2 regions of the Roseicyclus marinus genome follow, and region 1 is predicted to be linked to the other one. Evidence: riboswitches for the same ligand, from Rfam matches in the RefSeq annotation. Region 1 holds a riboswitch; the other holds the start of a gene.
What was found. Region 1 has a riboswitch for glycine ahead of gcvT (glycine cleavage system aminomethyltransferase GcvT). Riboswitches for the same ligand answer to the same signal wherever they lie in the genome.
Positions count from the first base shown of each region.

Region 2: it holds a riboswitch for glycine, as region 1 does, so the genes downstream of both, AABA51_RS02155 (D-amino acid dehydrogenase) here and gcvT (glycine cleavage system aminomethyltransferase GcvT) in region 1, are expected to answer to the same signal.

Region 1 is NZ_AP027266.1:968,059-984,111, reverse strand. Features, by position in the region: gene gcvP (aminomethyl-transferring glycine dehydrogenase) at 1-996, opposite strand, end outside; gene gcvH (glycine cleavage system protein GcvH) at 1,119-1,481, opposite strand; gene gcvT (glycine cleavage system aminomethyltransferase GcvT) at 1,496-2,611, opposite strand; glycine riboswitch at 2,759-2,851, opposite strand; gene AABA51_RS04695 (gamma-glutamylcyclotransferase family protein) at 2,908-3,489, shown strand; gene gltX (glutamate--tRNA ligase) at 3,609-4,934, opposite strand; gene AABA51_RS04685 (metallopeptidase family protein) at 5,001-5,417, shown strand; gene AABA51_RS04680 (MBL fold metallo-hydrolase) at 5,544-6,470, shown strand; gene wrbA (NAD(P)H:quinone oxidoreductase) at 6,539-7,129, opposite strand; gene AABA51_RS04670 (FkbM family methyltransferase) at 7,244-8,068, opposite strand; gene AABA51_RS04665 (2OG-Fe(II) oxygenase) at 8,160-8,711, opposite strand; gene AABA51_RS04660 (cryptochrome/photolyase family protein) at 8,813-10,342, opposite strand; gene AABA51_RS04655 (SDR family NAD(P)-dependent oxidoreductase) at 10,336-11,001, opposite strand; gene AABA51_RS04650 (2-isopropylmalate synthase) at 11,282-12,847, shown strand; gene AABA51_RS04645 (rod shape-determining protein) at 13,082-14,119, shown strand; gene mreC (rod shape-determining protein MreC) at 14,164-15,117, shown strand; gene AABA51_RS04635 (rod shape-determining protein MreD) at 15,114-15,644, shown strand; gene mrdA (penicillin-binding protein 2) at 15,649-16,053, shown strand, end outside.
Region 2 is NZ_AP027266.1:441,393-457,445, reverse strand. Features, by position in the region: gene AABA51_RS02205 (ABC transporter ATP-binding protein) at 1-347, opposite strand, end outside; partial or broken gene AABA51_RS02200 (ABC transporter ATP-binding protein) at 340-1,023, opposite strand; gene AABA51_RS02195 (branched-chain amino acid ABC transporter permease) at 1,076-2,080, opposite strand; gene AABA51_RS02190 (branched-chain amino acid ABC transporter permease) at 2,085-2,954, opposite strand; gene AABA51_RS02185 (ABC transporter substrate-binding protein) at 3,018-4,193, opposite strand; gene benD (benzoate diol dehydrogenase BenD) at 4,241-5,017, opposite strand; gene benC (benzoate 1,2-dioxygenase electron transfer component BenC) at 5,014-6,036, opposite strand; gene benB (benzoate 1,2-dioxygenase small subunit) at 6,111-6,626, opposite strand; gene benA (benzoate 1,2-dioxygenase large subunit) at 6,641-8,023, opposite strand; gene AABA51_RS02160 (muconate/chloromuconate family cycloisomerase) at 8,059-9,243, opposite strand; gene AABA51_RS02155 (D-amino acid dehydrogenase) at 9,346-10,608, opposite strand; glycine riboswitch at 10,700-10,785, opposite strand; gene AABA51_RS02150 (MarR family winged helix-turn-helix transcriptional regulator) at 10,846-11,316, opposite strand; gene AABA51_RS02145 (TRAP transporter substrate-binding protein) at 11,508-12,533, shown strand; gene AABA51_RS02140 (TRAP transporter small permease) at 12,756-13,256, shown strand; gene AABA51_RS02135 (TRAP transporter large permease) at 13,253-14,545, shown strand; gene cynS (cyanase) at 14,639-15,109, opposite strand; gene AABA51_RS02125 (ABC transporter ATP-binding protein) at 15,141-16,043, opposite strand.

The sequences.
Region 1 (16,053 bases):
GCAGACGTTGGAGGTGGCCTTTTCGCGGCGGATATGCTGCTCCCGCGTCTGGAGCGACAGGCGATAGGCCTGCCGCCCATGCGCATCGATGGACACACCCACGATCCGGCCCGGCATCGCCCGCTTGTGCGCGTCACGGCAGGCCATGAAGGCGGCATGCGGGCCGCCATAACCCAAGGGCACGCCGAAACGCTGCGCCGAACCGACCGCGATATCGGCCCCCATGGAGCCCGGATCCTTGATCAGGGTCAGCGCCAGAAGATCGCCCGCGACGATACCGATGGCCTTGGCCGCATGGAGCGCCGCGATCTGTTCGCTCGGGTCCGTCAACCCGCCAAAGGTGCCCGGCACCTGGAAGATCGCGCCGAAGACGGCAGAGGCATCCAGCGTCTCGGGCGCGCCCACGATCACCTCGATCCCGAGCGGTTCGGCGCGCGTCCGCATCACAGCGATATTCTGGGGGTGGCAGTTTTCATCGATGAAGAAGGCCCGCGCCTTGGACTTCGCCACGCGCTCGGCCATCACCATCGCCTCGGCGCAGGCCGTCGCCTCGTCCAGCAGCGAGGCATTGGCAACCTCGAGCCCAGTCAGGTCCGACACCATCGTCTGGTAGTTCAACAAGGCCTCGAGACGGCCCTGCGCGATCTCGGGCTGATAGGGCGTGTAGGCCGTGTACCATGCCGGGTTTTCCAGCACGTTGCGCTGGATCGCGGGGGGCGTGTGGGTGTTGTAATAGCCCTGCCCGATCATCTGGACCATCGGCTTGTTCTTGGCCGCGATGGCGCGCATGTGATCCAGAAGCGCCGCCTCGGACATGGGGGCCCAGTCCAGCGGCGTCTTTTGCCGGATCGAGGTCGGCAGCGTCTGGTCGATCAACTCATCGACACTGGCGGCCCCCACGACCTTGAGCATCTCGGCCATCTCTGCGGGCGAGGGTCCGATATGGCGGCGGTTGGCGAAATCGGTCGGGTCGTAGGCGGTCGGCGTCCAGGGCATCGGGGTCGTCCTCTCGAGAGCGGGCAGCCAAGGGCTCTGTCCCGCGCCATCTTTGCTTCAGAAATACTCCGGGGGAGACGCGGCCCCGCGGGGCCGCGGCGGGGGCAGAGCCCCCGATCGCCTCATTCCCCGATGTGATCCTTGTACTCGTCCTCGTCCATGAAATCGTCGAGCACGGCCGGATCCTCGATCTTGATCCTGAAGAACCAGGCCTCGCCGGTCGGATCCTCGTTCACGAGGGCGGGGTTCTCGGCCAAGGCCTCGTTGATCTCGACGATCTCGCCATCCACGGGCGCGACGATGTCGGAGGCCGCCTTGACGCTTTCGATCACGACGATCTCGTCGCCCTTGGCGACCTGCGTCTCGATCTCGGGCAATTCGACGAACACGACGTCGCCCAATTGGGTCGCGGCGTATTCGGTGATGCCGACGGTGACGATGTCGCCGTCGAGGCTCAGCCATTCATGGTCTTCAGTGTATTTCATCGGGGCCTCGTGTCTCAACGCTTGTAGCCGGGTGGAACGAAAGGAAGCGGCACCTGCCGCGCGGGCAGGCGCTTGCCGCGCAGATCGCCGTATAGCACGGCATCGGCAGGGGTGGCGGCATCAATCAGGCCCAGCGCCATCGGCGCACCAAGGCTGGGGCCGAACCCGCCCGAGGAGATGCGCCCGATGGGCTCTGCGCTGTCTGGCGTGGCGTAAAGCATCACCTCGCCGCGCATGGGCGCGCGACCCTCGGGGGCAAGCCCCACGCGGCGGCGGGGCGCGCCATGGGCAAGCTGATCCAGGATGACATCGGCACCGGGAAAGCCGCCCGCGCGCGCACCGCCCGCACGGCGGGCCTTGCCGATCGACCAGGCCTGACCGGCTTCTACGGGGGAAATCGTCTCGTCCATGTCCTGGCCATAGAGCGGCAGACCGGCCTCGAGCCGCAGCGAATCGCGCGCCCCCAGACCGATGGGCGCGACCCGCTCATCGGCCAGAAGCGCGCGAACAAAGCCCTCGGCCTGCCCCGCGGGCACCGAGATTTCGAATCCGTCCTCGCCCGTATAGCCCGACCGCGAGATCCAGAGCGCCACCCCCTGCCAGTCCAGCACCGCGACATCCATGAATTTCATCGCGGCGACCCCGGGCACGAGCGCCGCGAGCGCCGCTTCCGCCTCGGGCCCCTGAAGCGCCAGCAGCGCGCGGTCCGTCACCTCCTCCACGCCCGGCAGATGGGCGCGAAGATGGGCCAGGTCATGGGCGCGGCGCGAGGCATTGACGACAAGGAACAGATCGCCCGCCCGATGCGCGATCATCAGGTCGTCAAGCACGCCGCCCGTGGCATTGGTGAACAGGCTGTAGCGCTGACGCCCCTCGGGCAAGCCCAAGAGATCGGCGGGCACAAGCGCCTCGAGCCCCTCGAGCGCATCCTTGGGCAGGCGGACCTGCGCCATATGGGTCACGTCGAACAGCCCCGCATGGGCGCGTGTCCACAGGTGTTCGGCCATCACGCCCGAGGCATATTGCACGGGCATGTTCCAGCCCGCGAAGGGGACGAATTTGGCGCTAAGCTCGGCATGAAGCGCCGCAAGGGGCAGATCGGTCAGGTCGGTGGTGGCTGTCTCGGCCATATGTCCCCGTCGAGGTATGGGCGCATGGCCCGGCATCTGTTCGCACGTGACCATGGCCGCGTGCCGGTGATGCCCCCTCTGTCCTGTCGCCTGAGATCGTTATCCCGTCGGCGGATGCGGTTTCCCGCATCACTCTCCAGAGTTTTCGTTCCGTCACAGGTCCTTCTGCCTGAGAGTTTACCGGGGCGGTTGCTCCTTCGGCCCTGACCAGATCGGGTCAGCGTCTCCCTGTGACGATGGTGTGAAAATATCAGGCTTGCCGGAGGCCGCAAGGGGCCTTGTGCATCCCCGGCGCTTTGGCCATCAAAACCGACATGGAGATGGCGCGCGATCCCTTTTTCTTCGGCTATGGCAGCCTCGTGAACCGGGCGACGCATGTCTATGAGCCCGCGCGCCCGGCCCGCGTGCGTGGCTGGGCGCGGGTTTGGCGCGGCACATCGCTGCGAAAGCTCGCCTATCTGTCCGCAATCGAAGCCCCGGGGGTCGAGATCGAGGGGCTGATCGCGCCGGTTCCGGGCGGGGATTGGGCGGCACTTGACCTGCGCGAAGCGGCCTATGCGCGCCATGCGCTCCGCGATGTCACCCATGACCTGCCCGGCGCGGCCGAGGTGATGATCTACAAGGTCGAGCCCCGGCACGTGGCCGAAGGCGGCGCGCATCCGATCCTGCTCAGTTACCTCGACGTGGTGGTGCAGGGCTATCTGCGCGAGTTCGGCGAGGCGGGCGTGGGCCGCTTCTTCGAGACGACCGGCGGTTGGGAGGTGGGTGTGCTCGACGACCGGGACGCGCCGCAATACCCGCGTGCGCAGGTTTCGAGTGACCGGGAACGCGGGATGGTCGATGCGGCGCTCAAGGATCTCGGGGTCGGGTTTCTGTAGGGTGCGCCTTCAGGCGCACCTATCGCTGTCCCATATGAATGGGGCCCGACATTTCGCGCTAGGTGCGCCTTAAGGCACACCCTACCGAAGGGTGGTCGCGCGGCTCGTAGGAAACGATGTCAGAGCGTCGGCTTTTTTTGCAACAGGCGCATCACATCAGCCATTTCCGGCCCTTTCTCGAGCCCTGTAACCGCCTTGCGCAGCGGCATGAACAGACCCTTGCCCTTGCGGCCCGTCGCCTGTTTCACCGCCTCGGTCCAGGCGCCCCAGGTGCCAGCGTCATAAGGGGGCTCGGGCAGGAGCGCCAAGGCTTCGGCCACGAAGGCGCGGTCTTCCTCGGCGACCTCGGGCGCGGCACCATCCCGGAACAGGTGCCACCAGCCGGGCAGGTCGGCGCGGGTCGTGATGTTCTCGCGGGCCACGGCCCAGAAATCGGCCGCAAGCGTCTCGGGCACGCCAAGGGCCGCGATCTCTGCGGCCATGTCCTCGAAGGAGGTGTCGTGCAGGATGCGCGCGGTCAGCGGGAACAAGTCCGCCTCGTCGAATTTCGTGGGCGCCGCCCCGAAATGGGACAAATCGAACCCGTCAGCCAGTTCCTCGATGGAGGAGGCGAGGACAACGGGCTGCGACGATCCCAGACGCGCCATGAGCGACAAAAGCGCCATCGGCTCCACCCCGCGCGCGCGCAGGTCGCGCAGAGACAACGTGCCGAGACGCTTGGACAGCGCCTCCCCCTGGGGGCCGGTCAGGAGCGAGTGATGCGCGAAATTCGGATGACCCGCGCCAAGGGCGGCCATGATCTGGATCTGCGTCGCTGTATTGGTGACGTGATCGGCCCCGCGCACCACATGGGTGATGCCCATGTCGATGTCATCGACAACCGAGGCGAAGGTATAGAGCACTTGCCCATCCGCCCGGATCAGCACCGGGTCCGAGACCGAGCCCGCATCGATCGACAGCGGCCCGAGGATGCCGTCGGTCCATTCGATCCGGTTCTGGTCGAGCAAGAAGCGCCAAACCCCCTGCCCGCGTTCGGCGCGCATCTTGTCCTTGTCGGCATCCGACAGCGCCAGCGCGGCGCGGTCATAGACCGGGGGCAGGCCCATGTTCAGCTGCTTCTTGCGCTTGAGATCCAGTTCGGTCGGCGTTTCCCACGCCTCGTAGAACCTTTCCGCCGCGCGCAGGCGCTTGGCCTCTTCGGCGTAGCGGTCGAGCCGGTCGGATTGGCGCTCCACCCGGTCCCAGGTCAGGCCCAGCCATTCGAGATCTTCCATGATCGCGTCGGCATATTCCTGTTTCGACCGTTCGGGGTCGGTGTCGTCGAGCCGCAGGATGAACTGCCCGCCCGCCTTTTTCGCGATCAGGTGGTTGAAGAGCGCGGTGCGCAGGTTGCCGACATGGATATATCCGGTGGGCGAGGGCGCGAAACGGGTGGTAACGGTCATGACAGGGCCTTTGGTCAGGTGCGGCGTGGTCTTTCAGATCGGGGCGGAATTGTCCATATCGGGGGCATGAGTGATGCCACCTCCCTTGCCGATCTGATCGCGCCCGATCTAGCCGCCTTCGAAGCCATGGCGATGGAGGCGCTCGAGGCCCTGCCCGAGCCGTGGCGGAAAGCAGCTCTCGGCATCGTGATCCGGGTCGAGGATTTCGCCACGCCCGAGATGCTGTCGGAGCTGGAGATGGAAGACCCGTTCGAGCTGACCGGGCTTTACGACGGCATCCCGCTGACCGAGAAATCGGTGATGGATCAGCCGATGGGGCCGGATACGATCTGGCTGTTCCGGCGCGCGATCCTCGACGAATGGGCGGATCGGGGCAATGTGAGCCTGGGCGAGATGGTGGGCCATGTGCTGGTGCATGAATTGGCGCATCATTTCGGCTGGTCGGATGCCGATATCGCGCGGATCGATCCATGGTGGGAATGATCCGCCCTGCACCCGCGCAGGCGGATTGTGCGGACATGAAGGCCCAGGTCACGAAGCCGTGACGGGCAAGACGCGCCGGCGCGTTATCTTGCAAGGCACATGCACAGAACCGGGAGGCACTGACCCATGAAAGATCTTACCCGCCGCAGCCTTTTGGCATCCGGTGCGGCCCTGCCCTTGGCCGCGACCGCCCTGCCCCGCACTGCCGCAGCCGAGGCGCCGATGATGGGCGCAAGTTTCGCGCGCCACCGCCGCTTCATGATCGGCGGGTTCGAGGTGACGACGATCCTTGCGGGCACCACGCCGCGCGAGGAGCCACAGGGGATTTTCGGGATGAATGTCTCGCCGGAGGAATTCGCCGCCGTGAGCGAGGCGAATTTCCTGTCGACCGACTTGGCGCAATTCTACTTCACCCCGACCGTGGTCAATACCGGGTCGGAGTTGATCCTGTTCGACACGGGCCTGAACGGGGCAGCCACGACCGGGGCGCTGGCCGCTGCGGGCTATGCGCCCGACCAGATCGACATCGTGGTCCTGACCCATATGCATGGCGACCATATCGGCGGCATGATGACGGATGGCGCGCCCACCTTCGCCAATGCGCGCTACGTGACGGGACAGGCGGAATTCGACCATTGGGCGGGCGCGGGCAATGAAGGCTTCAACGCCAATGTGCTCCCGATGGCCGATCAATTCACCTTTCTTGGCGACGGGCAGGATGTGGTGACGGGGATCACCGGGATGGCGGCCTTTGGCCATACGCCGGGCCACATGGTCTATCGGCTGGAGAGCGAGGGCGCGGGTCTCGTGATCTTTGCCGATCTGGCGAACCACCCGGTCTGGTCGCTCGCGCGTCCCGATTGGGAGGTGCGGTTCGACGCGGACAAGGCCGCGGCCGCCGAAAGCCGCCGCCGGATCCTTGGCATGATCGCCGCCGACCGTATCCCTGCGGTGGGCTATCACATGCCCTTCCCGGCCTTGGGCTATGTCGCGCCGGGCAGCGATGGTGCGGAATTCCGCTGGGTGCCCGAAAGCGGGCAATTGATGGGCTGAGGATTCTACCCGCGATAACAGGAAAGGGCCGCGCGACCTGCGCGGCCCTTTTTCGTTGGAGCAACGGCTCAGGCGAGTTTCGCGGTCAGTTCCACCTGCCGCTTGGCCTGATGACGGATGGCGGCTTTCACCTTGTCGGTCACTTCGCCCGCCTGGGTCGAGGTGCCATAGGGGTTGCCGCCGGCCTCGAACAGCACCGGGTCGGTGTAGCCCGGAGGCGTGAGGATGGCGCCCCAGTGCATCGCGGTGGTGTAGAGCGAGATCAGGGTGGTTTCCTGCCCGCCATGGACGTTCTGGGCCGAGGTCATGGCGCTGAAGGTCTTGTTGGCGAGCTTGCCCTCGAACCAGAGACCGCCCAGCGTGTCGATGAAGGCGCGCACCTGGCTCGCGACGACGCCGTAGCGGGTCGGGGCCGAGATCAGATAGCCGTTCCCCCATTCCATGTCGGCATGGGTGACTTCGGGAATATCGGCGGTTTTCTGGGCTTGGGCTTTCCAGGCGTCCTGACCGGCGACCACTTCGGCGGGTGCGGTTTCGGGCACGCGCAAAAGGCGCACTTCGGCCCCGGCTTCACGGGCGGCTTCGGCCGCGATTTCGGCCATCTGGTGGTTGGTGCCGTAGGTCGAATAGAAAAGGATAGCGAGTTTGACTTGGGACATGGTGGTGTCTCCCTGTTCGCGGATTGCGGTGTGGGGGACAGATGTCGCGACAGGCGCGGACCCTCAATTCCGCGCTGCCGCAAAAGCAGTGTTCGGCGGCGCACAGGCGTTTCGTCAAACGGGGGTGGCGAAATAGTTATTCACCGCTCGGTCACGATCCTCCACACGTTCCAGCCTGTAGCCAAGGTCATGAAGGAGCGTCATGACGTCAGAGCGTCTTTTCGACCAGATTTCGATGAGCATGTTGGGCCGAGTTCGCCTTAGAATCTGTTGCATCCCGATGAGCGTCGAAAGTTCATGTCCCTCGACATCCACCTTGACGACGCGTGGCGTGGCTTTCGGCAAATAGCTGTCGAGTGCGACCGTTCGGATCGTGCGGGTGCCGAATTGCTTCAAATTGCCCTTTGTCTCGATGGAACTGCCGGTTCCGAGAAAATTCGCGTCTCGGTACAGGATGATCTCGGCCACGCCTTCAACATCCGAGCAGGCAACAGCATGACGTGCGATACGTGCCTGCAACGCGTTCAGTTTGACATTGATGTTCGCGCGCTCGATCACCCGGTCCAGCGGCTCGAACAGATGGACCGTATTCTTCGGGTTCGAAAGTGCGGCAAGGATGGACATCAGGCCCGAATAAGCTCCGATGTCCCAGACCTCACCTTCGGCATTGCGGCACCAGTCGCTCCACTTATGAACCATTTCGGGTTCGTACCCATCGTCACCGCGCCACAGGTATTCCCAGACGACGATATCGTCATGTGCATGGAACATGACGATGTCGTGGCCACCCGCACGAATGGGCACGATGCCGCGATAGGGATGCGCTTGCTTGAGGGTCGGAATATCGTCGAGTGAGGCCACGCCCGTGGCAAGCTCTTGACGAAACAGCTTCATGCGGGCGAGCGCGCGGTCATTTCCCTCATGGATGCTGGACAGCATCGAATGCTCTTCAATCACGCAACACCATCTGCACTACAAAAACGACCACCTTTCACCACAGTTGTGAGGAAGGACGGGATCAAGGCAAGCCCTAGCGAAACGGTGCGCCGTGACACCAGACGGTCAGGGAATGCCGTTCGCCCGAAGTGACTGGCGTGACGCGGTGCAGCACGAAAGAGGGAAAGAGCGTCGCCACCCCCCGCGCGCGGTCGGCGGCGATGGTGTTGGAGCCCGGCATGACTTCGAGATCGCCGCCCGTGTAGCTGCCGGGCTCTGACAGCTGGACGACGATGGTCAGCTTGCGCCGTTCGGCCAGCCGCCCCTCGCCCACGTCGGAATGCCAGCCGAAATGCCCCTCCCGTTCCGCGCCATATCGCGCGACCTGCGCGCTTTCGGCGAAATCGGTGATGTCGAAATCGAAGACGTCGCGATTGGCCACGCGCACCAGTTCGATCATCCGGTCCATGACCCAGGAGCTTCCCTCGACCTCGTCGAGCCAGACCAGATCGGCGCGGCGCAAATTGTGGTCGCGGGCCTGCCGCACCAGCCCCGCGTCACGGGCGGGCGCATCGGCGATCAGGTCGAGCAGGCGGGCGCAATCGGCCGCGGTGAAGGCATCGCGAACGGAATGAACGGCGATCATCGGGTCTCTGGTCTCCGGAAAGGGACGGCCCGGGCCGGGCTTCCCCTGCCCCGCCGTCCTGTTGCGCAGATGATGCTGCCCGTGATTCCGGTCAAGAGCCCTTAGACGCGCGCACCGCGATCAAGCCGGCCAAGAAAGGCTTCGGCACTGTCGAGCGTCGCCTTGCGCTTGTCCTCCGACATCCGCATCCAGGTGCGGTACATCTGCGCCATGCGGGGGTTTCGGCCAAAATTTTCGCGGTGGCGATACAGGAAGGCCCAGTACAGATAATTGTAGGGACACGCTTTATCCCCAGACTTATCCCCAATCTCATAGGCGCATTTCTTGCAATAATCCGACATTTTGTGGATGTAGTTGCCACCCGAGACATAGGGCTTGGAGCCCACGATCCCGCCATCGGCGAACTGGCTCATCCCGATGACATTCGGGGCCTCGACCCATTCAAAGGCATCGGCATAGACGGCCAGGTACCATTCATGCACCTGGTGCGGGTCGATGCCCGCCAGCAGCGCGAAATTGCCGGTGATCATCAGGCGCTGGATGTGATGGGCATAAGCCTCGTCGCGGGTCTGTTCGATGGCGCGCGAGAGGCAGCGCATGTCGGTATCGCCGGTCCAGTAGAAATCCGGCAGCTTGCGGTCATGGCCCAGCGCGTTCATCGACGTGTAGCCGGGGCCTTCGTGGAAATAGATGCCGCGCATGTATTCACGCCAGCCGATGATCTGGCGGATGAACCCCTCGACCGCGTTCAGCGGCGCCTCATTGGCCCTGTAGGCCGCTTCGGCCGCCGCGCAGATCTCGCGCCAATGCAAAAGCCCGGCGTTCAGATACATCGAGATAACGGAATGGTAGAGGAACCTGTTCTCGTCGAGCATCGCATCCTGGTAATCGCCAAAGCGCGGCAGGGCGTTGGCGATGAAATGGCCAAGCGCCGCCACCGCCCCATCCCGGTCGGTGGCGAACCAGAAGGGGCGCAGCGTGCCGAAATTCCCGGCGAAGCGTTCCTCGACAAGCGCCAGAACCTCTTCGACCGTCTCGTCAGGGGCAAAGCGCATCGGGCCGTCAAAGGTGATCTCACCCGGTGCCGGTTTGCGGTTGTCGTGGTCGTAGTTCCACTTGCCCCCCTCGGGCTTGTCGCCCTGCATCAAGAGGCCTGTCTTGCGCCGCATCTCGCGGTAGAACCATTCCATCCGCAATTCCTTGCGCCCCTCGGCCCAGGCGTCGAATTCGGCGTGGGAACACAGGAAACGGTCATCGGGAAAGAGATGGACGGGGATCGGGCAATCCTCGAGTGCCGCGATGAGACGGAATTCGCCCGGTTCGGTGGCCAGAACCTCGACCGCGCCGGTTTCAGAGGCACGGCGGATCAGCTCGCCGGGGATGCTTTGCGTGTTCTCGGGATCGTCGAGGCGGGTGTAGAGCACGCGCCAGCCCTGCCCCTCGAGCCGGGCGGCGAATTTGCGCATCGCGGCAAAGAGAAAGGCGATTTTCTTGGGGTGATGGGGAACGTATGCCGCCTCTCCCATGACTTCGGCCATGACGATCGTGTCGCGGGCCGGGTCGGCTTCGCGGAGCGCCGAAAGATCATCGGACAGCTGATCGCCCAGGATCAGGATCAGGCGACCTACCATGGTATTTCCGTTCCGGCATAATCGTAGAAACCGCCCGATTGCGCCTGTGTCAGGCTCTCCATCACGTCACACAGGTTGCGCGCGGCATCCTCGGGTGTGACCTTGCCATGCTTGGGATCGTAACCTTGGGTAAAGGAGGTGGCGACCGTGCCGGGGTGCAGCGCTGCGATCACCGCCTCGCGATGGCTGCGTCCCAATTCGATGGCCGCGCCATGCACGATCTGGTTCAGCGCCGCCTTGGAGGCACGATAGGAATGCCAGCCGCCGATCCGGTTGTCCCCGATGGAGCCGACGCGCGCCGTCAGAACCCCCGTGACCGAGCGCCCGCGCTTGGGCAACAGGCGCGGCAGATAGCTGATGAGATGAGCAACCCCGATCGTGTTCACGGCAAAGACGCGGGCCATCGTGGCGGGATCGATGGCGGAGAGTTGTTTTTCAGGTGCGGCCCCATCGGGGGCAAGGATGCCGACCGAGATGAAGATTGTCTGAAACGGTCCCTCGAGCCCGCCCATCACGCGCGCGACGCTGTCCGCATCCGTCACGTCCAACCCATCCGCCGCCCGGGAGAGCGTGGTCACGCGGCCGCCCCGGGCACGCATTTCATCGGCCACGGCGCGGCCGATGCCGCCCGAAGCCCCTATCACAAGTGCATCGATCATGACGGGGCCAGCTATGGCGCGGGATGGATCGGTCAATCCCCTTGACCCGATTGGGGGTTTTCATTCACGCGCGGATGGGTAAGTTTTGCGCTCATGACCATGCAGGCCCATATCAAGACCCGTGCCGCGCCCCTTGCCTGCGGCATTGACGCGCCTTTGGCGCGGCCTGCCCTGCTTGGTCTTCTGCTCCTTAGCCGCCTCTGAGCGTGCCTGTCGGCGCGACCGCTCAGAGGAGGGACAGCGCCGGATCACACAGACACCAAGCTAAGGAAGACCTGCCATGACCATAGATCCCAATCGCGTCCTGATTTTCGACACGACCCTGCGCGACGGCGAGCAATCGCCCGGCGCCACCATGAGCCACGAGGAAAAGCTGGAGATCGCGGCGCTCCTCGACGAGATGGGCGTCGACATCATCGAAGCGGGGTTCCCCATCGCCTCCGAAGGGGATTTCGCCGCCGTCTCGGAAATCGCGAAACTGGCCAAACGCGCCACGATCTGCGGTCTGGCACGGGCGAATTTCAAGGATATCGACCGCTGCTGGGAGGCGGTGAAACACGCCAAATCCCCCCGCATCCACACCTTCATCGGCACCTCGCCCCAACATCGCGCCATCCCGAACCTGACGATGGACGAGATGGCCGAGCGCATCCACGACACGGTCACCCATGCCCGCAACCTGTGCGACAACGTGCAATGGTCGCCGATGGATGCGACGCGGACGGAATGGGATTACCTCGCCCGCGTGGTCGAAATCGCGATCAAGGCCGGGGCCACGACCATCAATATCCCCGACACGGTGGGCTATACCGCACCCATGGAATCCGCCGACCTGATCCGCCGCCTGATCGCCGAGGTGCCGGGGGCCGACAGCGTCGTCTTTGCCACGCATTGCCACAACGACCTGGGCATGGCGACGGCCAATGCGCTGGCCGCTGTCGCAGGCGGTGCGCGCCAGATCGAATGCACGATCAACGGTCTGGGCGAGCGCGCGGGCAATACCGCGCTCGAAGAAGTGGTGATGGCGCTCAAGGTGCGCCACGACATCATGCCCTACACCACGGGCGTCGATACGACCAAGATCATGCATATCTCGCGCCGGGTTTCGACCGTCTCGGGGTTCGTGGTGCAGCCCAACAAGGCCATCGTCGGCAAGAACGCCTTTGCCCATGAAAGCGGCATCCATCAGGACGGAATGCTGAAGTCCAAGGACACGTTCGAGATCATGCGCCCCGAGGATGTGGGCCTGTCGGGCACGTCGCTGCCCTTGGGCAAACATTCGGGCCGGGCCGCGCTGCGCGCCAAGCTCAAGGACCTGGGCTTCGACATGGTCGACAATCAGCTCAATGACCTGTTCGTGCGGTTCAAGGCATTGGCCGACCGCAAGAAAGAGGTCTTTGACGACGACCTGATCGCGTTGGTGACCGATGCTGCCGCCGTGGGTCAGGCCGATCATCTCGAGCTGAAATTCCTGCGCGTGATCTGCGGAACGGAAGCCCCGCAATCGGCTGACATCACGCTCCGCGTGGGCGACAAGGACCGGCAGGCGACGGCGCAAGGCGACGGGCCGGTCGATGCCGCCTTCAATGCGGTCAAGGCGCTTTATCCCAACGAAGCGGTGCTGCAGCTCTACCAGGTCAGCGCCGTGACCGAGGGCATGGATGCGCAGGCGACCGTGACCGTGCGGATCGAGGAGAGTGGACGGATCGCCACGGGCCAATCCGCCGATACCGATACGGTGGTCGCAAGCGTGAAAGCCTATGTGAATGCGCTCAACCGGCTGATCGTGCGGCGCGAAAAGCTGGGCTCGGACAAGCGCGAAGTGTCCTACAAGGACGCGGGCTGACGCCAATGGGCCGAAAAACTGCAGTCTTTCGTTCAGGAAAACTGCAGTTTTCCCGGCCGGAAATCTCGAGATTTCCGGCACGGATCACGGCGGAAACGCGCTGATCGGGCGCGGGACCGGGCCTTTACGACGCGCAATACCCGCGACTATACAACGAAGGTCAGGGCGTGGCCGAGTCTCAGGGACAGACGCGGCGCACGCCCTTTTGAAATTCGGATGACAGGGACGGCGCGCATGGCTTTGTGGGGCAACCTCTTTTCTTCGGACATGGCGATCGACCTCGGCACGGCCAACACACTGGTCTATGTCAAAGGCCGTGGCGTCATCCTGAACGAGCCTTCGGTCGTGGCCTACCAGGTCAAGGACGGCGTGAAAAAGGCGCTCGCCTTTGGCGAGGATGCCAAACTGATGCTGGGCCGCACGCCCGGTTCGATCCAGGCGATCCGGCCGATGCGCGACGGTGTCATCGCCGATTTCGACGTGGCCGAAGAGATGATCAAGCATTTCATCCGCAAGGTCCACAAGCGCACCACCTTCACCAAGCCCAAGATCATCGTCTGCGTTCCCTATGGCGCGACCCCGGTGGAAAAGCGGGCGATCCGTCAATCGGTTCTGGGCGCGGGCGCGCGCAAGGCGGGGCTGATCGCAGAACCCATCGCCGCGGCCATCGGGGCGGGCATGCCCATCACCGACCCGACCGGCTCCATGGTCGTCGATATCGGGGGCGGCACGACCGAGGTGGCGGTGCTGTCCTTGGCCGACATCGTCTATGCGCGTTCGGTGCGCGTGGGCGGCGACCGCATGGACGAGGCGATCATCAGCTACCTGCGCCGCCAGCATAACCTGTTGATCGGGGAATCGACGGCGGAACGGATCAAGACCTCCATCGGAACGGCGCGCATGCCCGATGACGGGCGCGGCGCCTCGATGCGCATCCGGGGCCGCGACCTCTTGAACGGCGTGCCCAAGGAAACCGAGATCAGCCAGGCGCAGGTCGCCGAGGCACTTGCCGAACCCGTGCAGACGATCTGCGAGGCGGTCATGGGCGCGCTCGAAGCCACCCCGCCCGATCTGGCGGCCGATATCGTGGACCGCGGCGTGATGCTGACGGGGGGCGGGGCGCTTCTGGGCGAACTGGACCTAGCACTGCGCGAACAGACGGGGCTGGCCATTTCGGTGGCCGACGAGAGCCTGAATTGCGTGGCCATCGGCACCGGCAAGGCACTGGAGTATGAAAAACTCCTCCGTCATGCGATAGATTACGACAGCTGACGACCCCGCCCGCCAGATCCCGCACGCGCCCCTGAAGGAGCGACATGGCCCGCGACAGTCAAGACGCCGCGCATACCCGCCCCGTCCGGCGCCTGCTGGTGACGGTGCTGGCGCTGTTCCTGCTTGCGCTGGTGTTGGTCTGGCGCATCGACAACCCCCGGATGGAACGGCTGCGCGCGGCCATCGTCGACACGGTCGTGCCCAACATGGACTGGGCGCTTGCGCCGGTGACGGGCCTTGCGCGGATGCTGGACGATTTCCAGAGCTACGCGCGTCTTTACGAACAGAACCAGGAATTGCGCCGCGAATTGCAGCAGATGCGGGCGTGGCGCGAGGCGGCGTTGCAGCTGGAACAGGAAAACGCCCGGCTGCTGGACCTCAACCGGGTGCAGCTGAACCCGGAACTGACCTTTGTCACCGGGATCGTGATGGCCGATGCGGGAAGCCCCTTCCGCCGCTCGGTGCTGATCAACGTGGGCGCGCGCGACGGCATCCTCGATGGGTGGGCCACGATGGATGGCCTGGGCGTGGTCGGTCGGATTTCGGGTGTGGGCGAACGCACGTCCCGCGTGCTGATGCTGACGGATGCCAACAGCCGGGTGCCGGTGACGATCCAGCCCTCGGGACAACAGGCCCTGCTGATGGGCGACAACAGCCAGGCCCCGATCCTCGAATTCGTCGAATCGCCCGAGGATATCCGGGCGGGCGACCGCATCATCACCTCGGGGGACGACGGGTTGTTCCCTCCGGGTCTGCTGGTCGGCCAAGTGGTCGAGACGACCGACAGGCGCTTGCGGGCAAGGCTCGCGGCCGATCTGGCGCGGTTGCGGTTCCTGCGGGTCATGCGCAGCCATCCCGGGACTTCGCTTGACGATCCGGGCAGCTTGATCGGCCCGCCATGGCCCCCGCCCGAAGGCTTCGTCCTGCCGCCCGGTGTCCAGCCGGTGCAGCGGCCCGACCAGGCGGCCCGACTGAGCCGCGAGGGGGTGCTGGAATGACCGGTCTCTCCTCGCCACGCCATGTCTGGGCCTATCGGGCGCTGTTCCTGGGCCTGTGCGCGACGGTGATCGCCTACAAGCTCCTGCCGCTCAACCTCAACGACCGGGGACTTCCGGGGCCCGATCTTCTTTTGGCCCTGACGCTGGCCTGGCTCTTGCGCCAGCCTGCCGTCGTGCCCATCGGATCGATCCTGATCGTCTTCCTGATGGCCGATTTCCTGTTCCAGCGCCCCCCCGGATTGTGGACGCTTCTTGTGCTGATCGTCTCCGAAAGCCTGCGCCAACGCCGCCTGACGATGACCGAATTCCCGTTTCTCGTGGAATGGTCGGCCTTTGCCGGTGCGGTTCTTGCGATGATCTTGCTCGAACGCATCATCCTGTGGGTTCTGATGGTGGACCTGCCGCCGCTCGGCCTGTCGCTCACTCACGGGATTGTCACCACGGCGATCTATCCGCTGGTGGTGGGCATCTCGAAATTCCTGTTCGGCCTGCGTAAGATAGGCCCAGCCGAAGCCGAGGTTCTCTAGCCGCATGAAACGCACCCCGAGGGAAACCACGGACAGTGCCCGCCAGATCGGGCGGCGCAGCCTCGTGGTCGGGGGGCTTTTTGTTGCGACCGGGGGCGTGCTCGCGGCGCGGATGCGGTATCTGCAGGTCGAGCGAGCCGATGATTTCCGTATGCTGGCCGAGGAAAACAGGATCAACATCCGGCTTCTGCCACCCGCCCGCGGCCTGATCTTCGACCGCGGCGGCGTGCTTCTGGCCGGCAATGAACAGAATTACCGGATCACGCTGGTGCGCGAGGATGCAGGCGACGTCGACGCGGTGCTGGCCGAACTTGCACGGATCGTGAACCTCGACATGGTGGCGCTGGAGCGCGCCCGGGCCGAGATCGCGCGCCGCCCCCCTTTCGTTCCCGTCACCATCGCCGACCGG
Region 2 (16,053 bases), 530 kb from region 1:
ACCACCCGGTCAAGCGTCCATTCCGCCCCCTTGCCCCCGAACCGGGCCGCCGCGATCTCGAGGTTCTCGCGCACGGTGAGCGACGGAAAGATGTCGCGCGTCTCGGGCACATAGGCGATGCCCGATTTCGCCACGTCAAAGGGCCGGGCAGGCATCGCGCGCCCCTCGAAGGTGATCGCACCGCCCTTGGTCGGCAACAGGCCCATGATGGTCTTGAGCGTCGTCGACTTGCCCGCGCCATTGCGCCCGAGGATGGCAAGAACCCTTCCCTGTTCCGCCCTGAGGCTCAGGCCATGCAGCACCTGCGTTTCGCCATAACCCGACGAGACGGCGTTCAGATCAAGCATCTTCCCAACTCCCCAGATAGATGTCCTTGAGCAGCTTCGATCCACGCGCCTCCTCGGGCAGGCCGTCGAAAACGACCTCGCCGTAATTCAGGACGGTGATCGTGTCGGCCACGGCAAAGGCAAGGTCCATGTCATGTTCGATGATCAAAAGCGTCAGATCGCGCGGCAGGTTGTTCAACAGGTCATGGAACCCCTTGGACATCTCCGGCCCCACGCCGCTTGTCGGCTCGTCCATCAACAGGACCAGCGGACGGGTCGCCAGCGCCACGCCCACCTCCAGCTGGCGGCGCACGCCATAGCTGATTTCCGACACGCGGGCATGCAGGTGGGGCATCAGGTTCACCTGTTCGGCCACCTCGGCCACGGTTTGCCGGATTTCCGGCTGGCGCAGGCTGTCGGACCACAGCCGCGTGGCATGGCCCGTCGGCACGGCGGCGGCCAGCGCCAGGTTTTCCTCGACCGTCAGACCGTCGAACAGCGTGTTCTTCTGGTAGCTCCGCGACAGGCCGCGGCGCGCGCGGCGCGGAACGGACAGCGCCGTCACATCCTCGCCCGCCAGGTGGACGCTGCCGCCATCGGGCGTCAACTCGCCCACCAGCAGGTTGAACAGCGTCGTCTTGCCCGCCCCGTTGGGGCCCAGGATCACCCGCCGCTCGCCACGTTCCAGCTTGAGCGAGACGGACCGCGTGACATGCACCGCGCCGAAGCTCTTGGTCAGGTTGCGCGTCTCAAGCATCGGTCGAAACCTCCTTTTTTGCGGGGCTGCGGGTGGCGTCCGTCAGGCGGCGTTCTATGGCAGCCCCCCAGCGCGCCTCGACCCAGCCAAAGATGCCATTGGCCCGGCTCATCACCACGGCGATCAGGATGACGCCGACGACAAGGTGCCAATAGGTCGTGATCTCGCCCAGCTCGTGCTTCATCACGACAAAGGCCGCAGCACCCACCAACGGTCCCACCAGCGTGCCCAGCCCGCCCAGGATGACGACGACCAGCGCCTCGCCCGACACGGTCCAGTTCAGAAGGCCAGGCGAAATGAACATGATGTGCTGCGCGGCCAGAACACCCGCCACGCCCGCGATGATGCCCGACAGGCCAAAGACATCGGCCTTGATCCGCCAGGTGTTCAGCCCCAGCGCCTTCATCCGCTTCTCGTTGTGCATGACGCCCGAGAGCGACCGGCCCAGCCCCGAGCGCAGGATCGCGACGGAAAACAGATAGGCCAGCACGACGACGGCAAGACAGAAAAGCGCAAAGGTCCGGCTGTCGTTCAGGTCAAGACCGATGGCGCCCAGATCGAACCGGTCAATTCCGCCCATTCCGTCATCGCCCCCGAACAGCGGCGATTCAAACACGTAGGAATAGGCCATCTGCCCAAAGGCCAGCGTCGCCATGATGAAATAGATGCCATGGCTGCGCGCGCAGATCGCGCCGATGACCCAGGCCATCGCGGCGGTGATGGCCACGGCGGCCAGCGCCGCAAGCCACGGATCGAGCCCCGCCAGAGTGCCCAGCGCGACGAAGGCATAGGCCCCCACGCCCATCAGCGCGCCGTGGCAGAGCGAGACCATGCCACCGAAGCCCGCGACCAGGTCAAGCGCCAGAACAAGGAGGCACAGGATTAGGATTTCGATAAGAATTTCGAGCCCAAAGTAACCTGCCGTAAAGGTTTGGACGAGCGCGGCAACCGCAAGGATGGCCAGAACCGCGTAGCGAAGAGGGGTGTGACGGAACATGCGGTTATCCTTTCGCGGGGAACAGGCCCACCGGCTTGATCACGAGGACCGCGGCCAAGAGCGCGTAGATGAGAACGGAGGCAAGCTGCGGCGCGAGCACCGCGCCGAATGTCTGGACGAACCCGTAGATCAGCGACCCCGCGACCGCGCCCTTGAGCGAGCCAAGGCCCCCGATCACGATCACGATCAGCGTGGGGATCAGGATCTGCAGACCCATGCCGGGCGTCACGCTAAGGAGCGGTGCAGCGACCGCACCGGCCAGTCCCGCCAGCGCGCAACCCACGCAAAAGACGACGAAAAACAGCCGCTCCACGTTGATGCCAAGGCAGGCAGCCATCGCGTCATTGTCGACGCCCGCGCGGATCATCGCACCGATCTGCGTGCGCGACAGCACCAGCGCGAGTGCTACGAAAATCGCGCCCCCGAGCAGGATGATGAACAGGCGATAGGCCGGATAGCTCACGCCCAAAAGATCGACCTGCCCCGACAGCACCTGCGGCATGGACATGGCCAGCGCCAGATCGCCCCAGAAGATGCGCGTCAGATCAAGGAGCGCGAAAATAAGCCCGAAGGTCACCAGGACCTGCGCCATCGGCCCGGATTTGCGCATCCGCTGGATCAACCCGCCGTAAAGCACGACCCCCACCAGCGCGACGCCGACAGGGGCGGCTATGATCGCGACCCAGAACCCCGCAACGCCTGCGATGCTCGCCGCGATATAGGCCCCCAGCGCATAAAGCGCCCCATGGGCAAGGTTGACGAAATGCATCAGCCCGAAAATCACCGTCAGGCCGATGGAGAGCAGGAAAAGCAGCATGGACAGTTGCAACGCGTTCAGCGTCTGCAAGGTCCAGAACGACAGGTCTTGGGTCATGGCAACGCCTCGTGACAGCATGGGAAAAGGGCCGCCCGATCGTGTCGGGCGGCCCGCCGGGGCTCAGTTCGTGGGCAAGGACGGCATCTGGCAGCCGTTCACCGGATCGGCCTCGGCCGGCAGTTGCGCCAGAACGGTCTGGGTCATGCCGTTGGCACCCTGAACCGTTTCATAGACGTAGATCGGCTGGACCACGTTGTTGGTCGCCGGATCGATGGACAGCGCGCCGCGCGGGCCGTCGAAGCTGACCTGACGCAGCGCCGCGCCCAAAGTTTCGCGGTCGCGTGCGCCGGTTTCCAGCGCCTCGATCAGGGCGCGGGCGGCGTCATAGCCCTGCACCGCATATTCCGACGGCACCCGGCCCGTGGCATCGCGGAACGCCGCGACAAAGGCCGCGTTCTCGGCATTGTCGATGGTCGGCACGTAATGCAGCGCGGTGATCACGCCCTCGGCCGATTGTCCCTGCGCATCGACATAGAGCTGCGAAGTCAGGAAGCCCGAGCCGTAAAGCGGCAGATCATCGCCCGCGCCAAAGCTTGCGTATTGATTGACAAAGGAGATCGCCTCCCCGCCCGCGTAGAAGACGAAAAGCGCATCCGCACCCGAGGCCTGCGCCTGCGCGATATAGGGGCCGAAATCCTGCGTCTGCTGGAAGGGCGTGTAGTCGCTGCCGACGATGGTGCCGCCTGCCTCGACAAAGGCCCCGGTGAAGCCCTCGATCATCTGGCGACCGGCGGCGTAATCGGGGGCAAGCGTATAGACCGTTTCGATCCCCTGCTCGGCCATCCAGCGGCCCATCGGGCGGTTCACCTGGCTGTTGGAGAAGGACACGCGGGTGATCCACGGGCTGCAATCGACCCCGGTGGCGGCATCATTGCCCGCATTGGCGACTATCAGCGGCACGCCCGCGCCGTCGACCATGTCGCGCACGGCGCCCAGCACGCCCGAAGACACGACACCGACGATGGCGTCCACGTCACTTTGCAAGATCAGCTTGCGGGTGCGGGCAAGACCCGTGGCGGGCGTCACCTCGGTATCCTCGCGGTGGAGGATGATCTCGACATCGAGGTCGTTGCCATAGGTCTCGAGGCCCAGGGCAAAGCCCGCCTCGATCTCGTTGCCGAGCGCGGCATAGACGCCCGAAAAGGGCAAAAGCACGCCGATATCGACCGTGTCGGCAGCGGCAGGCAAAGCGAGGGTGGTGGCGGCCGCAAGGGTCGCCAGGGTTGCGCGTTTCATTGTGGTGGTTCCTCCGGTTGAATTAGGTGGTCGGCCCCTCCCCGGGCCTAGCCAAGATCGCCCCCGCCGACCGGCAGCGTGACGCCGGTGATGTAGGAGGCATCGTCCGACGCCAGGAACAGGATCGGGCCTGCCTGTTCGTCGAGCGTTCCATAGCGTTTCATCAGCGAGGACTGGATCGTCTGATCGACGATGGTCTGGTACCAATCCTGTGGCTGTTCCTGTGCCGCATTCGGGTTGCGGGGCGTGAGCCGCGGGGGGGCTTCGGTGCCGCCCGGTGCGGTCGCCACCACGCGGATGCCGCGTTCGGCCACTTCCCAGGCAAGGCTTGCGGTGATCGCGTTCACGCCGCCCTTGGCCGCTGCATAAGGCACGCGGTTCAGGCCACGGGTGGCGATGGACGAGACATTGACGATCACGCCCGCGCCCTGCGGCAACATGTGGTCAAGCGCCGCCCGGCAGCAGTAGATCGTCGGGAAGAGCGACCGGCGGATTTCGGCGTCGATCTGGTTCGGCTCGTAATGCTCAAACGGCTTCGCCCAGATCGTGCCGCCCACGTTGTTGATCAGGATGTCGATCCGGCCCCAATGGCGGACCGCCTCGGCCATCGCCGCGGCACAGCCGTCCCACGTTTCCAGATCGGCGGCAAAAGCCTCCGCCTCGCCACCGGCCGTGCGGATCGCGGCCACCACGTCATTGCGGTGGTCCGAGCGGTCGACGACCAGAACGCGCGCGCCCTCGCCCGCCGCGCGTTCGGCGACACGGCGACCGATGCCTTGGGCGGCCCCCGTGACGACCATCACCTTGTCGGCGAACCGGGTCATGCCGCGACGGCCTCGGCTTCGGTGGGGTTGAACTTCTCGTAGAAGAAGTTGGCGGGCTCGATCCCCAGGGTGGTGAAATGGGCGCGTACGGCATCGACCATCGGCGGCGGACCGCAAAGGTAGACATCCACATCGCCCGCGTTCAGGTCATCGGCAGTCAGGTGGTCGGTGACGAAGCCCTTTTTCGGGTGATCATCCTCGGCTGCGGCAAGGATCGTGATGACCTCGACCTTGCCGATCCGGGCGGCCAGCGCCTGAACGCGGTCCAGCTCCACCAGATCGGCGGCGCGGGTGACGGCGTAGTAGAGCCGCACGGGCTGGTCGCTGCCTTGCTCGGCCAGCTGCTCCAGCATCGACAGGAAGGGGGCAAGCCCCGTGCCGCCCGCAAGCCACAGCTGGGGCCGCGTGACGGGGCGCAGGTAGAACGCGCCCATCGGACCCGTCAGCGTGACGGCATCGCCGGGTTGCGCGCGCTCGGCCAGATAGCCGCTCATCACGCCACCGGGCAGGTTGCGGATGAGAAAGCTCGCCTCGTCGCTGCCGGGGGCCGACGAAAAGGAATAGGACCGATGCGCCTTCGTGCCCGGCACGGTGACGTTGACGTATTGGCCGGGCAAAAAGCCCATGGGCCGAGCCAGTTTCACCCGCAGGCCAAAGGACGTGTCCGACAGGCGGTCAACGCCCAGAACCTCGCCCTGCACCGCCTCGGGCGCGGTCTTGCACACGGCCGACGAGGCCGGCACGCGGATCACGCAATCGCTTTGCGGAACCATCTGGCAGGTGAGCACGTAGCCTTCGGCGGCTTCCTCGTCCGACATGGATTCGTCCATGTAGAATTCGAGCTCGTACTCACCCTTTTCGGCGAAGCATTTGCAGGTGCCGCAGACCCCGTCGCGGCAATCCATCGGCAGGTTGATCTTTTGCCGGAACGCGGCGTCGGTCACCTTTTCGTCACCGTCACAGGTGATGACGCGGGTGACGCCATCCTCGAAATTGAGCGCGATGTTGTAGCTGGACATTTGGCAAACTCCTCCCTTGGCCGCGCGGCCCCTCCTCGGGCGCGCGCGGCGCGGTCAGCCCCGGCTGGCGGGGATCAGATGTGGTAGACGTCGATCACGTGGTGGATACGGTCGTTCTTCAGCACCACCTTCTTGTCGGTGATGAGCGGCCGCCCTTCGGCGGTGTCGATCGTGTAATAGGACGTGCCCCAATGCTGATCCGTCTTGCCGTAGCGGTAGGACAGCGTCAGCCAGTTGAAGCGTAGCCGGATCGTCGTGCCGTCGCGCTCCACAACCTCGATATTCGACAGGTTGTGGTTGGTGCGCGGCTCGGGCAGCGACGTGGCCGAGGACCGGTCGGTCTTGATCCGGAACACGCGATCCTCGATCCCCTGCTTGTTGGGGTAATACATCAAGGACATCTCGTTCGCCGGGTCTTCGGTCAGCTGGTCCTCGTCATCCCATGCGGGCATCCAGAAGGGGCAATCCTTGTGGTAGAAGCTCAGCCAGGTATCCCAGTCGCGATCATCGAGCGCGCGGGCCTCGGCATGCAGAAAGGCCTGGATCTCGTCAAAGGTCATCTCGGCACGGATGGGTGTGGTGATGGTCATTGTCTGGTCCCTCCTCATTCGGCCGCGACGGCGGGGGCGGTGGTGCGTTCCTTGGCGATGGCGTCCGCCATCCGCTCGGTCCACTGGCTGTGCTGGATGACGAAAAGCCCCTCGTCCTCGGTCCGGGCGCCGGACAGGATCGGGTTCACGCCCAGGGCTTTCGCGTCTTCGTCGGGCCCCTGGATCCACTGGGTGGCACCGCGCGTCAGGTCGTTCCACTTGGCATGCGCGGCACCTGCATAGCCCCGCTGGGTGGCGCGGAATTCCTCGGTGTCGTCGGGGGTCGCCATGCCGGACGCGTTGAAGAAATCCTCGTACTGGCGGATGCGGCGGGTGCGGGCCTCCTGCGGCTCGCCCTTGGGGGCGATGCAGTAGATCGTCACCTCGGTCTGGTCGACGCTGATGGGGCGGAACACGCGGATCTGGCTGGAAAACTGATCCATCAGGAAGACGTTGGGATAAAGGCACAGGTTGCGCAGAACGCCCACCATCCATTCGGCCTTGGTCTGCCCGTATTTTTCCGTCCATTCCGCCAGGCGCGGATAGTTGGGGCGGTTGGTCGGATCGGCCCATTGCGTCCACAAGAGCAGGTGACCGTTCTCGTAGGAATGGAAACCGCCGCGCTGCTTGGACCATTTGGAGGCGTCGGTCGCCTTGATCTGGTCCTCTTTCCCATCCTCGGTCCGGTGGGCGGTGGTGGCGACGTAGTTCCAGTGCACCGAGGACACGTGATAGCCATCGGCCCCGTTTTCGGCCTGAAGCTTCCAGTTGCCGTCATAGGTATAGGTGGACGCGCCGCGCAGCACCTCGAGCCCGTCGTCGGCCTGGTCCACGATCATGTCGATCATGTGCCGCGCCTCGCCCAGATATTCTTCGAGCGGTTTCACATCGGCATTGAGCGAACCGAACAGGAAGCCGCGATAATTCTCGAACCGCGCGACCTTGGTCAGATCGTGGCTGCCGTCCTTGTTGAACTGCTCGGGGTAGCCCGCGCCGTTCGGGTCCTTCACCTTCAAGAGCTTGCCGGTGTTGGAAAAGGTCCAGCCGTGGAACGGGCAGGTGAAGGTCTTCTGGTTGCGCCGCTTGAACCGGCACAGCATCGCGCCCCGGTGCGAGCAGGCATTGACCAGCGCGTTCAGATTGCCGTCCTTGTCGCGGGTGATGACGACAGGCGTGCGGCCCATGTGCAGGGTGAAATAATCGCCGGGGTTCGGGATCTGGCTTTCATGGGCCATGTAGATCCAGTTGCCTTCAAAGATGTGCTTCATCTCCAGCTCGAAAAGCTCGGCATCGGTGAACATGTCCCGCCGGGCACGGAAAATGCCGTTTTCGGGATCGTCCTGCACCATGCCGTCAAGACGGTTGGACAGGTCGTCGAGTGTGCTTTGCGTGAACATGGCGGGTCTCCTCCCTTTTGGCGTGGTCTTGCGGGCTATGCGCCCGCCGCCGCGACGCGGGTCGTGCGGTCGCGGCGGTAGAATTCGATCTTGTCGGGGTCGAGGGCTGCACCGATGCCGGGGCCTTGCGGCACCTCGACATGGAAATCGCGGTAGATGATGGGCTGGGCCAGGATGTCGGCGGTCAAAAGCAGCGGTCCGAACAGCTCGGTTCCCCAATCCAGCCGCTCGACCGTGGCAAACAATTGCGATGCCGCCGCCGTGCTGAGACCGGTTTCCAGCATCGTGCCGCCGTACAGGCCAAGCCCTGCGGCCTGCCCGATCGCCACGACTTCGGCCGCGCGCTTGAGGCCACCCGATTGCGCGATCTTGACCGCAAAGACATCGGCGCCCCCCCGGCTGGCCACGGCCAGCGCATCCTCGGGACCATTCAGCGCCTCGTCGGCCATGACCGCGATCTCGTAGGCGCGGGTCAGCTCCGCCATGGCATTGAGATAGCGGGCCGCGACGGGCTGTTCGACCAGGGCGCACCCGGCATCTTGCAGCGCGGGCAGCCCGCGACGGGCATCGGCCAGGGTCCAGGTCTGGTTCACATCCACGCGGATGCTGGCGGCATCGCCCAGGGCGGATTTGATCCGCGCGACATGGGCCACATCCTCGGCGACGGAGCGCTTGCCGATCTTGAGCTTGAAGATGTTGTGGCGACCCTTGGCGATCATCGCCTCGGCCTCGGCGATGTCGGTGTCGGAATTGCCCGAGGCAAGCGTCCAGGCCACCGGCAGGCGGCTGTGGACGGCACCGCCGAACAGCTGCGCGACCGACACGCCCAGCCGCTTGCCCAGACCATCCCAGAGCGCGATTTCAACGGCGGTCTTGGCGATGCGGTTGCCGCGCGCGACATGGTCCATCAGCTGGATCGCGCCGTTCACATCATCGGCGGCGCGGCCCGTCAGGGCAGGTGCCAGATAGGTGTCGATGGCCGAGCGGATGCTTTCGGGGCTTTCGGGACCATAGCTCAAACCGCCGATGGTCGTGCCCTCGCCCAAACCTTCGGAGCCGTCGGAAAACCGGATGCGCACCAGAACGGCGGTCTGGGTCCGCATCGTCGCCATCGACAGGACATGCCCACGGATCGTGGGGATATCGAGGATGAGGGTTTCGATGCGGTCGATCGTGGTCACTTGGGTCACCGTGTCTGGCGTTGCTTTGAGCCGGACCATGCTTGCGGGGGGTGTGATCTGTCGATGACGCGCCGGGTCTTGGTCGATACCCTGAGGCGCGATGTGCGGCAGACCCGGACGCGCGGGCCTGCCGCAGGGCGGTCACTCCGCCGCCATCCGCAGGGATTGCGGGCGGACGGGGGCAAGGGCCGCATCCGCACTGACGGCTTCGGCCAGCATCTCGGCGGTGGCCGCCGACAGCGTCCAGCCCAGGTGCCCGTGGCCGGTGTTGTAGAAGACGCGCGGGCGACGGCCTGCACCCACCTTGGGCATCATGTTGGGCATCATCGGGCGCAGGCCCGCCCATGGGATCGCATGTTCGGTGCTGACACCGGGAAAGAATCGCTCGCACCATTTGACAAGCGGGCGGATGCGATCGTCGCGGATATCGAGGTTCGTTCCGTTGAATTCCGCCGTGCCCGCGATGCGGAACCGGTCGCGGCCAAGCCGGCTGGTGACGATCTTGGCCTCGTCATCGAGCAGGCTGACCCAGGGCGCGGCCTCCTGGCTTGCCGGGTCATCGAGGCGGACGGTGATCGAATAGCCCTTGACCGGGTAGACATTCACCCGGTCGCCCAGCATCGCGGCAAAGCGGCGGCTTTCCACCCCGGCGCAGATCACGATGGCGTCGAAATCCTCGGCCTGACGATCGGCGCCGTTGACCCATGTCACCCGCACACCGGCGCCGGTATGGGCCAGCGTCTCGATCTCGGTGCCAAAGCGCAGATCGGCCCCCTCGCCCGCGATGCCCTGGGCCAGACCCATGGTGTAGCGATGGATATCGCCGGTGAAATCGCTGTCGGTATAATAGCCGCCGACGAAATCGCCCGAGATGGCGGGCTCGAGACTGCGGATCTCTTCGGCCGTCACGGCGCGGCGCGTCAGACCCGCCTCCGCCAACAGCGCCGTCACCCGCCCCGCATGGTCGAATTCGGCGCGGTCGGTATAGATGTGCAGGATGCCCCGATCCTCGGCGTTGAAGTCGAAGCCGTAGCGCGCGGCCTTTTCCTTGAGCAGGCCACGGGCGGCAATTGCCATGCGGGCGGTCGCGATGGTATTGTCGCGATACTGGGGGATGGCGGCGATGAATTCGGCCATCCAGCTGTACTTGTGCCAGCTGGGCTTGGGGTTCACGAGCAAGGGCGCGCCCCGCATCATCATCCAGCGCATGCCCTTGAAGACGGTGGCCCAGCGGTTCCACGTCTCGGCGTTCGAGGCCGACAACTGCCCGCCATTGGCAAAGGATGTCTGCATCGCCGCATAGCGGTTGCGGTCGAAGATCGTGACATCATGGCCCCGGTCCATCAGGGACGAGGCGGTGGAGACGCCGGTGATGCCGGCGCCGATTACGGCTATCTTGGTCATGTGAACCTCCCGCGACCAAAGGGTTTCATGCCCGCCTTGCGGCGGGGTTTCCCCTCTGTTGCGGGTGTTCTTTCTCCCGCTTCAGATCGCCCTGCGCGTCCCGGTCCTTTTGCCTGAGAGGTTCCGGGGGGTTGCTCCTTCGGCGCCGATGATCTCGGCCTCTCGCGGGACGGCTGGTATGGCGGGGCCCGTGTAGCGGATACTCATTCTCAAATCAAGATTATCTTGACTTGAGAATTACTCCTCCAAGAGCCGCTCACGATACGCATCCGAACTGACCCAGGCTGCCAGCCGCTCCAGAAGCGTGTTGAGCGTGTCCAGCTCGGCCCGGGACAGGGGATCGGTCAGGATCGCCTCCAACCTGTCCGAGACACCGCGCGCGATGCGGCGGGCCTCCTGGCCCTTCTCGGTGGTGTGCAGCTCGAAGACGCGGGCGTCATCGGGCGCGTTCTTGCGTTCGATCAACCCCGCCCCGATCAGCGACTGGATCAGGCGCGAGGTCAGGCTGCGTTCGAATCCCGTGACGCGGGCAATGTCGCGAAAGCTGGTGCCGGGCGTGTCGTCGATCAGGCGCAGAACCCGCAATTCGCGGATGCTGCACCCGGTCTCGCGCAGGAAAATCTGGTCGTTCGCCGCGATGGCCTGATCGGCAACGATGTTGAGCTTGTAGGTAAGCCGCTCGTTCCGAAAGGTTTTCTGACCGCTCATCCTGCCCCGCCCCGCTGTGCCCGTGCTTTCGGTATCACCCGATACCTTGGGCATCATCGCCGCCTTTATCTCAGCATGCAACAGTCTCAGCACATTATTCTCAAACTGCAACTATCGCAACGCCGAAACCGACCCGCCGGAGGAGCGGCGGTCAGGCCGCGACAGGGGCCATCGCCAAGGGAGATCCAACCATGACCTGCACCCTACGCCGCACCACCGCGCTTGCCACGGCACTGGCGCTCATGACAGGGGCCGCCAGCGCCCAGAACCTGACGATGTCGTCCTGGGTTCCGCCGACGCATTTCCTGCACACCGATGTTCTGGTGCCCTTCGCCGAACAGGTTGCCGAAGTGACCGAAGGCCGCGTGACCGTCACCATCCTGCCCGCGCCGCTGGGCGGCCCCGCGCAGCATTGGGAACTGGCGCGCACCGGTGTGGCCGACATCGCTTGGGGCAATTTCACCTATGAACCCGAACGTTTCGTGTCGCTGTGGTTCGCGGAATTCCCCAATGCCGGCACCAATGGCGAGGCACAAAGCGTGGCGCTCTGGCGGACCTACCAAGCCCATCTGGCCGATCTGCCGGTCTTTGACGGGGTCGAGATGCTGGCCGTCGGCATGTTCGGCGGGGGCCAGTTGCACCATGGCTCGGCCCAGATGCTGACGCCCGAGGATATCGCCGGGCAGAAATTCCGCATGGGCGGCCCGATCCAGGAACGGCTCCTGACCGAACTGGGTGCCGTGCCGGTCGCGGCCCCCGCCACGCGCGCCTACGAGATGCTGGAAAGCGGCGTCATCGACGGATCGCTGCACACGATGGAATCGGTCGTGAACTTCCGCCTTGAGGATGCGCTGACCCATCACACGATCTTCCCCGACGGGTTCTATGACGCGACCTTCTTCGTGGTGATGAACGGCGCCCGCTGGGACAGCATCGCCCCCGCCGATCAGGCCGCGATCGAGGCCATCGCGGGTGAAACGCTCTCGGCCACCTGGGGCCGCCAGTTCGACCTGCAAAGCCCCGCCGCGACCGAGGCGCTGGCCGCCGCCGGTCACACCATCACGCAAGCCTCTCCCGAGCTGATCGCGGCGGTGGACACGATCCGCGACGCGATGGTCGCCGACTGGATCGTCGCCGCAGCCGAGGCAGGCGTCGCCGACCCCGCGACCATGATGGGTTTCTACATGGAAACCTACGAGGCGCTGGCCGCCGAATAGAGCATGTCGCGCAAAAGTGGGAACCGGTTTTGGGCTCCCCGGACATGCGAAATCAAGAAGCATGTCGCGCAAAAGTGGGAACCGGTTTTGGGCTCCCCGGACATGCGAAATCAGAAGGTTGGAGCGCGACGCGTGACTGCGAATGAACGCGCCGCGCTCCAAGGCATCGGGCCGCAAAGGGACGGGTCCATCCCCGTCCCGCTTTCGGGGGAGGATACCCACATGCTTTCAACCGCCTGGGCGCTGCGGCGCGCGGTCGAGACGGTCATGGCCATCGTCCTGATGTCCATGGTCGTGCTGACCTTTGCCGATGTCATCGGCCGCCGCCTCTTCGGCGCCCCGATCTACGGCGCACATGACATCACCGAACATCTGATGGCGCTCGTGGTCTTTTGCGGCCTGCCGCTGGTGACGGTCGCGGGCGCGCATCTGACCATCGACCTGTTCGACCGGCTGATCGGCCAGGCCTGGATGGGCTGGTGGCGGGCGCTGATCGCCCTCTTGGTGGTGGGCATCCTGTGCCTTCTGGCCTGGCTCTTCTTGCGCCACGGCCTCAATGCCGCCCGCATCTCCGAGGTGAGCCAGGCGCTGCGCCTGCCGCGCGGGCCGCTCTACCTCTTCATCGGGGCAAGCTTCGCCCTCTCCGCCCTTGCCGCAGCCGCCATCGCCATCACCGGACCGATGGTCGACCCCGCGGACAATCACGAGGAGGATCCGCTGTGATCGTCGGAACGATATCCATGGCCGCGGCGATCCTGCTGGCCTTTCTGCGCGTTCCCCTGGGCTTTGCCCTGCAGGCAGTGTCGGTGGCGGGCATCGGCTTCGCGGTGAACTGGAACGTCGCCTTTCAACTCCTGCCCTTCACGATTTCGGATGCGGTGCTGAACTACGATCTGGCCGTGGTGCCGATGTTCATCCTGATGGGCAACATCATCGCCAAGACCGGCATCGCACAGGACCTGTTCCGCGCCGCCCATGCCTTTGTCGGCCATGTGCGGGGCGGGCTGGCGCTCTCGACCATGATGTCCTGCGCGGGCTTTTCGGCGGTCTGCGGCTCGAGCTACGCGACAGCCGCCACCATGGCCAAGGTCGCCTATCCCAGCATGAAGCGCTACGGCTATTCGCAATCGCTGGCGGCTGGCACGATCGCGGCGGGCGGCACTCTGGGCATCCTGATCCCGCCGTCGATCATCATGGTGGTCTACGGCATCCTGACCCAGACCAATATCGGCGATCTCTTCGTCGCGGGTGTCGTGCCGGGGCTGATCGGGCTTGCGCTCTACCTGGTGGTGATCCGGCTCATCGCCGCGCGCAATCCGTCCGAGGCCCCGCAGGGCGCGGCAAGCGGCTGGTCCGAACGCTGGCGGTCGCTGGCGGGCGTCTGGCCCTTCCTCTTGATCTTCGGGCTGATCATCGGGGGGCTCTACGCCAAGCTCTTCACGCCCACCGAAGCCGCCGGGATGGGCGCGGGCCTCGCGCTTGTCGTGGCGGTGATCGGCGGACGGATGTCATGGCGGATGCTGCGCCGGGTCATCGTGGACACGGCCTATACCTCGATCTCGCTCTATACGGTGCTGTTCGGTGCGCTGATGCTGTCCAAGCTGCTCACGCTGTCCGGTCTTGCCGCCGGTGTCCTGGGCCTGGTCGAGGCGACGGGGCTTGAGGGGATGGCGCTGATCCTCGTGATCCTTGCGGTGTTTCTCGTGCTGGGCTGCGTGATGGATTCGATGGCGATCATCCTGATCTTCGTGCCGCTCTTCGCGCCCATCGTGGTGGCCCAGGGCTTCGATCTCGTGTGGTTCGGCATCCTTGTCATCGTGGTCACGGAAATCGCGCTGATCACGCCGCCCGTGGGGATGAATGTCTTTGTCCTGAAAGCGGTCTTGCCCGATGTGCCGGTCGCCCGCATCTTCCGGGGGCTTGTGCCCTTCGTCGGTGTCGACCTCGTGCGGCTCTTGCTCTTGCTGGCCTTTCCGGCCCTGACGCTCTGGCTCGGAACGACCATGGCCTGAGCGCCATGGACTGAGCGCCACGCTGAAACGGCAATCGGCGGGCCATGGCCCGCCGATCGTCTTTTGGGGGTTCGGGCACCGGATCGGGTGCGCCTACCAGCTGTTGTAGCCCAGGAACTTGCCCGACATTTCCAGCTTCACCCGGTCGCCCTTGGGGTTTTCCACGCGGGTGATCTGCATGTCGAAATCGATGGCCGACATGATGCCCACACCGAATTTCTCCTCGATCAGCGCCTTGATGGTCGGCCCGTAGACGCCGACGATCTCATAGAGGCGGTAGATGCAGGGATCGGTCGGCACGGCCTGCGACCAGACCTTGGTGGGCGGCTCGGTCATGACGGAAACCGCCTCTTGCGGCAGGCCCATTTTGGCCACCAGAAGCTCGGCCTTGTCCTTGGGAAAGGCATTCATCCCCATGCAGGCCGAATGGGTCCAGACGGGCGACATGCCGATGCTGTCGGCAATGCCTTCCCAGGTCAGGCCGGCCTGTTTCTTGGCCGACAGGATCATGACGGTCACGTCTTCCATGGTCATCATGACGGGGCGTTCGAACGTGTCTTTCATCGCTGTCTCTCCTCTTGCGAATGGGGCGGCGTCACTCGTTGACGGCGCGCAGCCGGGCCTCGGGTTCGGGGTCGCCGGCGGGCTTTGTCTTGTCGATCACGACGGTCTCGGGCGATTGCGTCTCGCCGCCCGAAGGCTGGCCGGACAGCGCCTTGGACCGCTGCCCGAGGAACTGCACCAGGTGGTTGCGGATCGGGTAATAGTTCGGATGCTCGATGATCTCGGTCCGGTTACGCGGACGCGGGATCGTGATCTCGACGCTTTCGGCGACGCGGGCATAGGGGCCGTTCGTCATCAACAAGATGCGGTCGGCCAACAGGATCGCCTCGTCGATGTCATGGGTGATCATGAACACCGTCTGTTCCGTCTGGCTCCAGACCTTGAGCAATTCCTCCTGGATCGTGCCCCGCGTCAGCGCATCCAGCGCCCCGAAGGGTTCGTCCAGCAGCAAGAGCTTGGGCTGGTTGGCAAAGGCGCGCGCGATGGACACGCGCTGCCGCATGCCCCCCGACAACTGGCTGGGCTTGCGCAGAACCACGTCGCCCTCCAGCCCCACCATCGCCAGGTATTTGCGCGAATGCGCCTCCACCTCGGCCTTGGACCAATCCTTGTGCCGCGCCTGCACCCCGAAGGAGACGTTTTTCAACGCCGACAGCCAGGGCAGAAGCGAATAGTTCTGGAACACCACGCCCCGGTCCAGCGACGGGCCCGATACCTCGGCCCCGTCCATCGTCACCACCCCCGATGTGGGCGAGGCGAGACCGGCAAGAATGTTCATGATCGTCGACTTGCCGCAGCCGGAATGACCGAGGATGCAGACGAATTCCCCCCGCTCGATCCCGAAGCTGGCATTCTCGAACACCGTCGTCTGACCGCCCGCGGCATCCGGGTAGGTCTGGGTCAGGCGTTCCACGCTGAGAAAGGGTTTTGCCATGGGTCCTGTC